2 regions of the Paenibacillus sp. R14(2021) genome follow, and region 2 is predicted to be linked to the other one. Evidence: riboswitches for the same ligand, from Rfam matches in the RefSeq annotation. Region 2 holds a riboswitch; the other holds the start of a gene.

Region 1 (4,212 bases), 520 kb from region 2:
CAGCGCAATCGGTCTACATCCAAGCTATCATCTAGAAATTGACTTTCCGTTTGACATGCCCTACCATGTGTATCGTCCAGGAACGGCCGGCATGACGGAGAATGAAGAAAAACCGCCGATTCTGCTGCTCTCCGGAGATGATCGTTTGTCGGAAATCTCCGGCCGATCCGACATTGTTCGTTCCATTACCGGCATACATCAAGGCAAGTACCATCTCTATTACCCAGAAGAACCGCTGCTTCAATCGGTTCATTTGCTTTCCGCGAATATTCGCGAATTATTTGCTTTAATGTAGAAAGGGGTTTCAGACATTATCATGTTAATCGACACACATACACATTTAGACTCGCATAAATTCGACGAAGACCGTGCGGAAGTTATCGAACGGGCACGGGCCGAGGGCGTACATACGCTGATCAATATTGGCTTCAACAGGGAGACAATCCCTACGACGATGGCGCTCGCCGAGCAGTATTCGTTTATCTATGCGGCGGTAGGCTGGCATCCCGTAGACAGCATTGATATGCTTCCGGGCGATTTGGACTGGATTGCATCTTTATGCGACCACCCCAAGGTCATCGCCATCGGTGAAATCGGACTTGATTATCATTGGGATACGTCGCCGAAGGACGTGCAGCAGCGCGTATTCCGCGAGCAGATCCAGCTTGCCAAGCAGAAAGATAAACCCATCGTCATTCATAATCGCGATGCGCATGAGGACGTAGTCCGAATACTGAGAGAAGAAGACGCGAAGGCGGTCGGAGGGGTGATGCATTGCTATTCCGGCAGTTGGGAAACAGCGAAGCAATGCCTCGATATGAATTTCTATATTTCCTTCGGTGGACCGCTTACATTTCAGAATGCCAGGGTACCAAAAGAAGTGATGGCGAGGGTGCCGCTCGACCGGATTCTCATCGAAACCGACGCGCCATATTTGGCTCCTCACCCTCACCGCGGAAAACGGAATGAGTCGGCTTTCGTCCGTCTTGTAGCAAATACGATGGCGGAAATCACAGGTAAATCTGTAGAAGAAATTGCTAAAATCACAACGGAAAACGCGATGAAATGTTTTGGAATATGATGAAAATCGTTTTGAAAGCAAGGAATTGGGACTAATCCGGTGTAAAAACTGAATTTCGCTTCAGAAATCGCTTGTTTTTCTCGGATTTTTCCTTGAAATTCGGTTAAATCGTCATTAATCAGTTCTTTACAATGTGCAGCGCTAGAAGGTATGATTCATTTCAGGGTAACAAAACTTGTATTCCTTTTCCAAAATAATCGCTTAATCTCCGAAAAACGGAGAGCGGGGGAACCAATTGTTGAAACTGATCGTATCATTGCGGTCGGTGGAACATGAAATTCTTCTTGGGGTGAATTTCGCAAACGACGCAGTATTCGAAAGACGCGTCATAAGCGAATAGGGCGACTCTCACGTCCGAATCCGACAGCTAACCTCGCAAGCGTCAATAAGAGAGATCAACCTCGTGCATGCAATCCATGCTACCATTGTCTAATGGGAAGCCACGAAACAGATCCTCTGTCGTCGGGCTTCTTTTTGTTTGAATAATGCGTAAACTGACGACATAGGGTTAACATGGAGGTGGCACCGAGGATGAATTTGGAAAATGCGTGCTTGCACGCTAATCACTTTATAGTCGCGTCTAAGTATCATGCGTAACAAAGGCGGCGGGGCTATGTAAGGAGGACCGATGAAGTGGGAGAACTCCAGCTTAAGGACACCCATGGGAAACGATCATCCAGCATGTCTTTCGCATTGCGATGGAAGCATGAGAATGTGCGTTTAATTATCTTAAGCGCCATGATCTCAATCGCTATGACTTTCATGTTTTTGGTGTTGTTGTACGGAACGGCTGACAAGCACGTCTCCGTAGTATTGAACGGACGAGAAACCATTGTATCGACCAAACAATGGGTCCTTCAACGCCTACTGGATGAACAAGCCATAACTGTCGGCACTTATGATAAAGTGTCGATGCCGCTCTCTGGCGGTATTAAAGACGGCGACCGCGTCGTAATTGATCAAGCGGTGCCGCTAATAGTAAAGGCTGACGGCAAAGCAAAAACGTTGTACACGACAGAGAGAACTGTACAGGCAGCGATCGATCAGGCTAATATATCGGTACGCAGTCAAGATAAAGTAGTGCCTACGCTGACGGATAGACTTTCTCCGAACATGGTCATAACGATCACAAGGATCGATAAGAAATATTCGGAGACCGCGTATCCGGTTCCTTTCTCCATTGTGAAGAAGGAAGATCCTAAGCTGGAACTTGGGAAGCAGAAGCTTGTCCAGAACGGCAAGCAGGGCACGGTCGTCAAACGTTATGAATCTGTATTTGCAGACGGTGTACTCGTCTCGCAAACGCTTGTCGAGAAGCTGAATCAAGATGCAGCTGTGGATAAGATCGTGACCGTCGGGACGAAGAAACCTGATGTCATGATGCTCTCCGCAAATTCATCCGGCACTTGGACGAAACGGGGCATAACGTTCAGTGCGAGTAAAATATTGAAAAATGTAACGCTGACCGCCTATTCCGCCGGCGTAGCTTCGACCGGCAAAGGCGTCAACCACCCCGAGTACGGCATCACCGCATCCGGTGCGCGTGTGAAAGAGGGCCGGACGATTGCCGTAGATCCGAGAGTCATACCGATCGGCTGGTGGGTATACATTGAAGGCATTGGCTTCCGCCGTGCGGAAGACACGGGCAGTGCGATCAAAGGCAAGAAGATCGATGTCTACTACAACAGCGAGTCGTATGCCGATCGTTTCGGTCTGAAACGAGGCTATACGGTCTATGTGCTGGGACCGAAAAAGCCGGAGTCTCTGTAAGAAACCCGGTCATCCTTTGCAGCATCTGTAGAGAAGCAATAATGGTGCTACTTGATTCATATCGTATTTGAAGCCTAAATATGTCATGATAAGGAGAGGCGATGCCTCTTCTTTTTGATTTTCAGCAAAGACGAAGTCATAATGACTTCTTAGGCATATCAAACGAGAATGGGGCCGCCTGTATGGACGGCTTTAGGCGATTCTTGCGAGATGTTTGTGCGAAAGGAAGGAATGAACTTCCATGATGAAAGAAATCATTGTAGTTGAGGGCAAAGACGATACCGTGGCCATTAAACGCGCCGTAGAAGCGGAAACCATCGAAACGGGCGGCTCAGCGATCGGCGAAGCCGTGCTGAAGCGGGTAGAGCTTGCGCAGCAGCGTCGAGGCGTTATTATATTCACCGACCCCGATCATGCCGGCGAGCGGATCCGCAAAATCGTGGCGCAGCGCGTCCCAGGCTGCAAGCATGCGTTTCTTCCCCAGGAGGAGGCACTCTATAAGGGCGATATCGGCGTAGAGAATGCGTCTCCCGAAGCCATTCGGAGAGCGCTGGCCAATTTGCGCACGGAAGCCACGGAAGGCAGCGGCAATCTTGCGGAAGTGACGATGGACGATCTGATGCAGGCAGGATTGCTTGTGCATGCACAGGCATCGGAACGGCGGCTTAAGATGGGCAATTTGCTCGGCATTGGATACGCCAATGGCAAGCAGTTCTATAAAAGGTGCTCCACGTTCAGAATTACGCAGGAGGAATTCCAGCGCGCACTGAGAACGATGGAAAGCGAAGGAGAACATTCATGACAGAAGGATCCAAAGCAGTTGCAGATGTGGCCTCACCCAAGCGGACGAAGGACATCATCGCCAAGTACGGGTTTACGTTTAAGAAAAGCCTCGGTCAGAATTTCCTGATCGATCAAAATATTTTGCGCAACATCGTGAATGCCGCTGAACTTGATGAAACGAAGGGCGCGCTTGAAATCGGTCCCGGCATCGGCGCGCTGACTCAGCAGCTTGCTTCTGCGGCTGGCCGCGTCACGGCCGTGGAAATCGACAACCGGCTTATCCCGATTCTAAAGGATGTCCTTGCAGAAACGCCGAATGTACACGTAGAGCACGGCGATGTCTTGAAGCTCGACCTGAAGGAGCTGATGGACAAGCAGTTTGCCGGTCTATCCGGCGTGAGTGTCGTTGCGAATCTGCCATACTACGTAACGACGCCGATTCTAATGAAGCTGCTCGAAGAGAAGCTTCCGCTTGAGCATATCGTCGTAATGATTCAGAAGGAAGTTGCGCAGCGGATGGCGGCAAAGCCGGGCGGTAAAGAATACGGCAGCCTAAGCGTTGCTGTGCAGTACTACTG
Region 2 (4,212 bases):
CATGCCAGTCGGCTTTCAGCCGATAGGCAATCCGGAAGCCGCGGCGGATCAGACGCTCCGCATTCATGCTTGCGGTAACTGCGACGAAGATCGATTCGTGCCTACGCCACGGTCCCCGCAGGGAGCCGTTCCGTTCCCATGCTTCGAGCCGCTCATCCACATCGTCGGCAATCTCTCGCAGGGCGAGCTCGCGAAGCGCAATGAGGTTGCCTGTTTTGAAGAAACCGGCGAGTGCCCCTTCCACGTCCTCGCTCTTATAGATGCTGCCTTCCCGCATCCGTTCCTGCAATGCGCCCGGAGCAACGTCGATCAGCTCCATCTCATCAGCCAGACGAAGGAAATTATCCGGCACGGTTTCGGCAACCGTGCAGCCCGTTATTTTCTCCACGGAGTCCTTCAGGCTCTCCAAATGCTGCACGTTCAGCGTGGAAATAACGGAAATACCGGCGTTCAGAATTTCCTGAATATCCTCGTAGCGGCGTTTGTTCCGGCTGCCCGGCGCATTCGCATGCGCGAGCTCGTCAATCAGCACGACCTCCGGATTGCGAGCAATGATAGCGGCGACATCCATCTCCTCGCTGGATTTCCCATGGTCTTGGATGACCATTCGAGGGACGAGCTTCAGCTGACCGAGCTGCGCCTCCGTGCCTGGACGTCCATGCGTCTCGACAAAGCCGATCACGACGTCGATATCTTTGCGCAGCAAGTCATTGCCTTCGCGCAGCATCATATACGTCTTGCCGGCCCCCGGCGCTGCTCCGATATACACCTTGAACGTGCCGCGGCGGATCCGCTCGATCTTCTTCTCCACTTCCTGCGTGCTCAAACGGCGATACGGCTCGGAGGGAGGCTTAGGCGCCGAACGCTTCGTCTCCAGCACCCGTTCGCCTTCGTGCTCCGCACGGTCGGCCATGAAGTACACGTCGATGTTGCGCGACTGCTTCAAGACGCTCCGGCCGATCGAGCCCTGCCGCAGCTCCTCCGCACGCGTCTGCTTGGAATGTCCCATAACAATACGCGTCGCGTTAATGAGCATCGCGTAGCGGATGAGCGCGCGAGGAACCTGGCGGCGGTTCGTAATCGAAATTTCACGGAAGCCCGCGCCGACCTTTTCTACCAGCTTCAGGATGGATTTCTTGAATGCATCCCGCTCCTTGGTCGGCTCCTGGGAAGCATCGTCGAAGACGACAACCTGCAGATCGCCGCCGAGCCGCTTGGCGATTTGCTGGCCGCGCCTAATATAGATCGAACCGTTGATATGATACTGTGCGGCGACAAGAATCCGTTCCGACGCCCCGGAAGGACCGATGAACCCCTGCTCCGCGCGGTATTTCTCCAGCGACTCGTTGACGCCCTCGGCAACTAAGCGAAGCGTCAATTCACGCAACTTGCCGACGTTCCCTCGCTTCAACAACTCAGGATCTTTAATGTTATTCAGCCGGCCTTCGTTCAAACGGTTCAGAATCGTCTCAGGCGATACGTCGATTAGACGCACCTCGTCCGCAAGCTCCAGCAAATCCGCCGGCACCGTGCATTCCGCCGAGATGCCTGTCAGCTTCTGAGCCTGCTCCGTCACACCTTCAAGCTCGTAGACGTTGACGGTCGTAATAACACTTATTCCTTTGCTGAGCAGGAAGCGAATATCCTCCAGCCGTGTTGCAAACCGGGCATTGGGGCGGTTCTCATGCGCCAGTGAATCCACCAGCAGCACCTCGGGATTGCGTTCTACGATGGCATCCAAATTCAAATCCTTCTTCTCGACGTCGCCTTTCATCCAGTGGATGCTCGGAATACGCTCCAAGTCCGCGAGCTGCTCCACGGTTTCCGGACGGCGCATCGTCGATACGGCACAGACGACGACCTCGATCCCCTGCTGCTTGAGCGCCTGGCCTTCGCGCAGCATATGATAGGTTTTCCCGGAGCCGCTGACGGCGCCGATGTAGATTTTAAGTCGACCGCGATGGATTTTAGAAATGGATAACAGCAATTCCTCCGGAGTTTTACGGCGGTAACCGGCCATAACAACGCCCCCTTTTCCTGCTTGTATCTATAAATTTACTAGTTCGCCTCTAACTTATACGCATACCGAAAATGAACATCAAAAAAGAAGCCTGCAAAAGACTGCCTCTAAACAGAGGAACGCCTCTCGCGGCTTCTAGGCACATCTATGATGAAGTGTCTATTTGCACGCACAATTCGTCGCCTCTCCCGGTTCGCTTACGAGGTTAGCTGTCGGATTCGGGCATGAGAGTTGCCCTACTTGAGCAAGGCTCAAGATTCACCCCTAATGGCAAGCATTCCGTACCTGTTACCGGCCGTATGCCTGGCATTCAATGGTTCCCCCGATTCTCAATTAAGTGAGAATTCAGCGTAATCAATTACGTCGTTTAAGTTTAAGCATGACTCGTATGTTACGCTTGCGACTGCCTTTTGTAAAGGAAACCTATGTACGCTCCGTTCTCGTTTTCGATCAACCCCTGCGATAATAACGCTTACAACCCAGGTATTCGCCAGCAATCTCGCTCTACCTCACTATATGGCTGTTTCTCGCAAATAGGGAAAAGAGCGGATTTACTGGATTCCAGGACATAAGCGGGCTGATACAGAAGCATGACCCGCGCCTGCAGACGCTCAGATGTAGCCGGAGATCATTTCGATGCCGCGTAGCACCAGACCGATGAGAAAGCCGCAGACCGCGCCGTTCACGCGAATCCACTGCAGATCCTGGCCTACCTTGTCTTCAATTAATTCCACGAGCTGATCGTTATCCAGCCGATCGAGATTCTCCTTCACGAAGGCGCCGATCTTGGCGTGATTGCGTTCGATCAAGCCGGCCGCCTGTCCCTTGAGCCATTGCTCGGCATCCGCGATGAGCGCTTCATTCTCCTCCATCCGATTCAGGAAGCGCTCCAGAAACGGCCATGCCTTAGCTGCAAAGTCCTCCGAATGAAGGAATGCAATTCCCTTCTCGCGCAAGTGCTCGAACAGCTTCGTCAGCTCGCCGTCGATATCAAAGGCTTGCAGCAATTCATCGCGAATAACGTCCAGCTGCCCGGATTCCGAGAGCCTGGTAATAAGAAGCTCGAGCGACTCCCGCAGCTTATCCATGACGAGCATGCGGCGCTGCGTATCCGGTACCTTCAGCTCGTGAATTTTGGTTAAAATAAAGGACTGCAGCATCGTTCCGAGCTTATCCTCGTCCAAATAACCGATGAAGGCATTGATCGCGAACGACATCAGCCCGCCGACGTTCAGCCCTTTAACGAGGTTCATGACTGCGTTGCCCAGCTCGCGGCGCATCCCTTCCGTGCTCACCCAAGTCTCGGCGCGCTCCAGCAGCAGATCCAGCATGCGCTCGTCCGTGCCGTTCTCGGCGGCTTTGCGCAGAAACCCGCGCAGCACGGCTTCAAGGTCGATCCGCTTCGCCGCAGCACGGATCTCGCCGGACAGCATCGGCACGATCTTCTCCGCATCTACGCTGCGCAGTACGCTTGTCAGCAGATGGGGCAGACGCTCGCTGTGGACGGCTGAATGCAAGGCGCTTCGAACGGCGGGCAGCAGCTGCTTGGCCAGCTCGATCTGCGTCAGCTTCTCGATCATGCTCTCTTTGGCAAGCAGACGGTCTTCCAGAACGCGCACGATGCCCTCCGACATTTTCTTCCGGTTGCGCGGCAGGAGTGCCGTATGCGGTATAGGGATGCCGAGCGGATGGCGGAATAACGCCGTTACGGCGAACCAGTCCGCGAGTCCGCCAATGACGCCGGCCTCAAACCCCGCATGCAGCAGTCCGAGCCCTCCCGTACGGAACGGAATCGTCGCCGCGAAGCCCGCAGCCATCACACCGAGCGATATATTCGCGATTTGCCTGTTTTTCTTAGATTCCTTCGCCATGATCTTCCTCCTAGGATTGCTCTTTACACCATACCACTACAACCGGATCCGTTGCAAAACTGGGATCATCGCAGGACCCGGCTGGTACACACGTCCTGTTAAGCCCGCTGCAGGTTCACCGGAGCAGCCGCTCGTGGGCGACCATGCGATGTAAGGTTATGGGAACACGCCAAGCAAAACAAGGACGCAAAAACGCCGCCATCGCCACTGCGATGTGGCGATGGCGGCGTTTTGTCGTGACTAGCGGTTCTTCCAGCGTTCCAGCTTGGGGATGCCTCGCGTGAACAAGCCTGTCGTGAATTTCGGAAAACCCATGCTTAC

The links. Region 2 has a riboswitch for cyclic di-AMP ahead of KXU80_RS21130 (histidine kinase). Riboswitches for the same ligand answer to the same signal wherever they lie in the genome.
Region 1: another riboswitch for cyclic di-AMP. It lies ahead of KXU80_RS18650 (resuscitation-promoting factor); the one in region 2 lies ahead of KXU80_RS21130 (histidine kinase).

The regions. Positions count from the first base shown of each region.
Region 1 covers NZ_CP080269.1:4,007,246-4,011,457, forward strand. Annotated here, with positions in the region: gene KXU80_RS18640 (HD domain-containing protein) at 1-295, shown strand, start outside; gene KXU80_RS18645 (TatD family hydrolase) at 317-1,081, shown strand; cyclic di-AMP (ydaO/yuaA leader) riboswitch at 1,270-1,478, shown strand; gene KXU80_RS18650 (resuscitation-promoting factor) at 1,715-2,851, shown strand; gene rnmV (ribonuclease M5) at 3,093-3,653, shown strand; gene rsmA (16S rRNA (adenine(1518)-N(6)/adenine(1519)-N(6))-dimethyltransferase RsmA) at 3,650-4,212, shown strand, end outside.
Region 2 covers NZ_CP080269.1:4,524,631-4,528,842, reverse strand. Annotated here, with positions in the region: gene KXU80_RS21130 (histidine kinase) at 1-2,020, opposite strand, end outside; cyclic di-AMP (ydaO/yuaA leader) riboswitch at 2,199-2,381, opposite strand; gene KXU80_RS21125 (DUF445 domain-containing protein) at 2,632-3,891, opposite strand; gene KXU80_RS21120 (zinc ribbon domain-containing protein) at 4,132-4,212, opposite strand, start outside.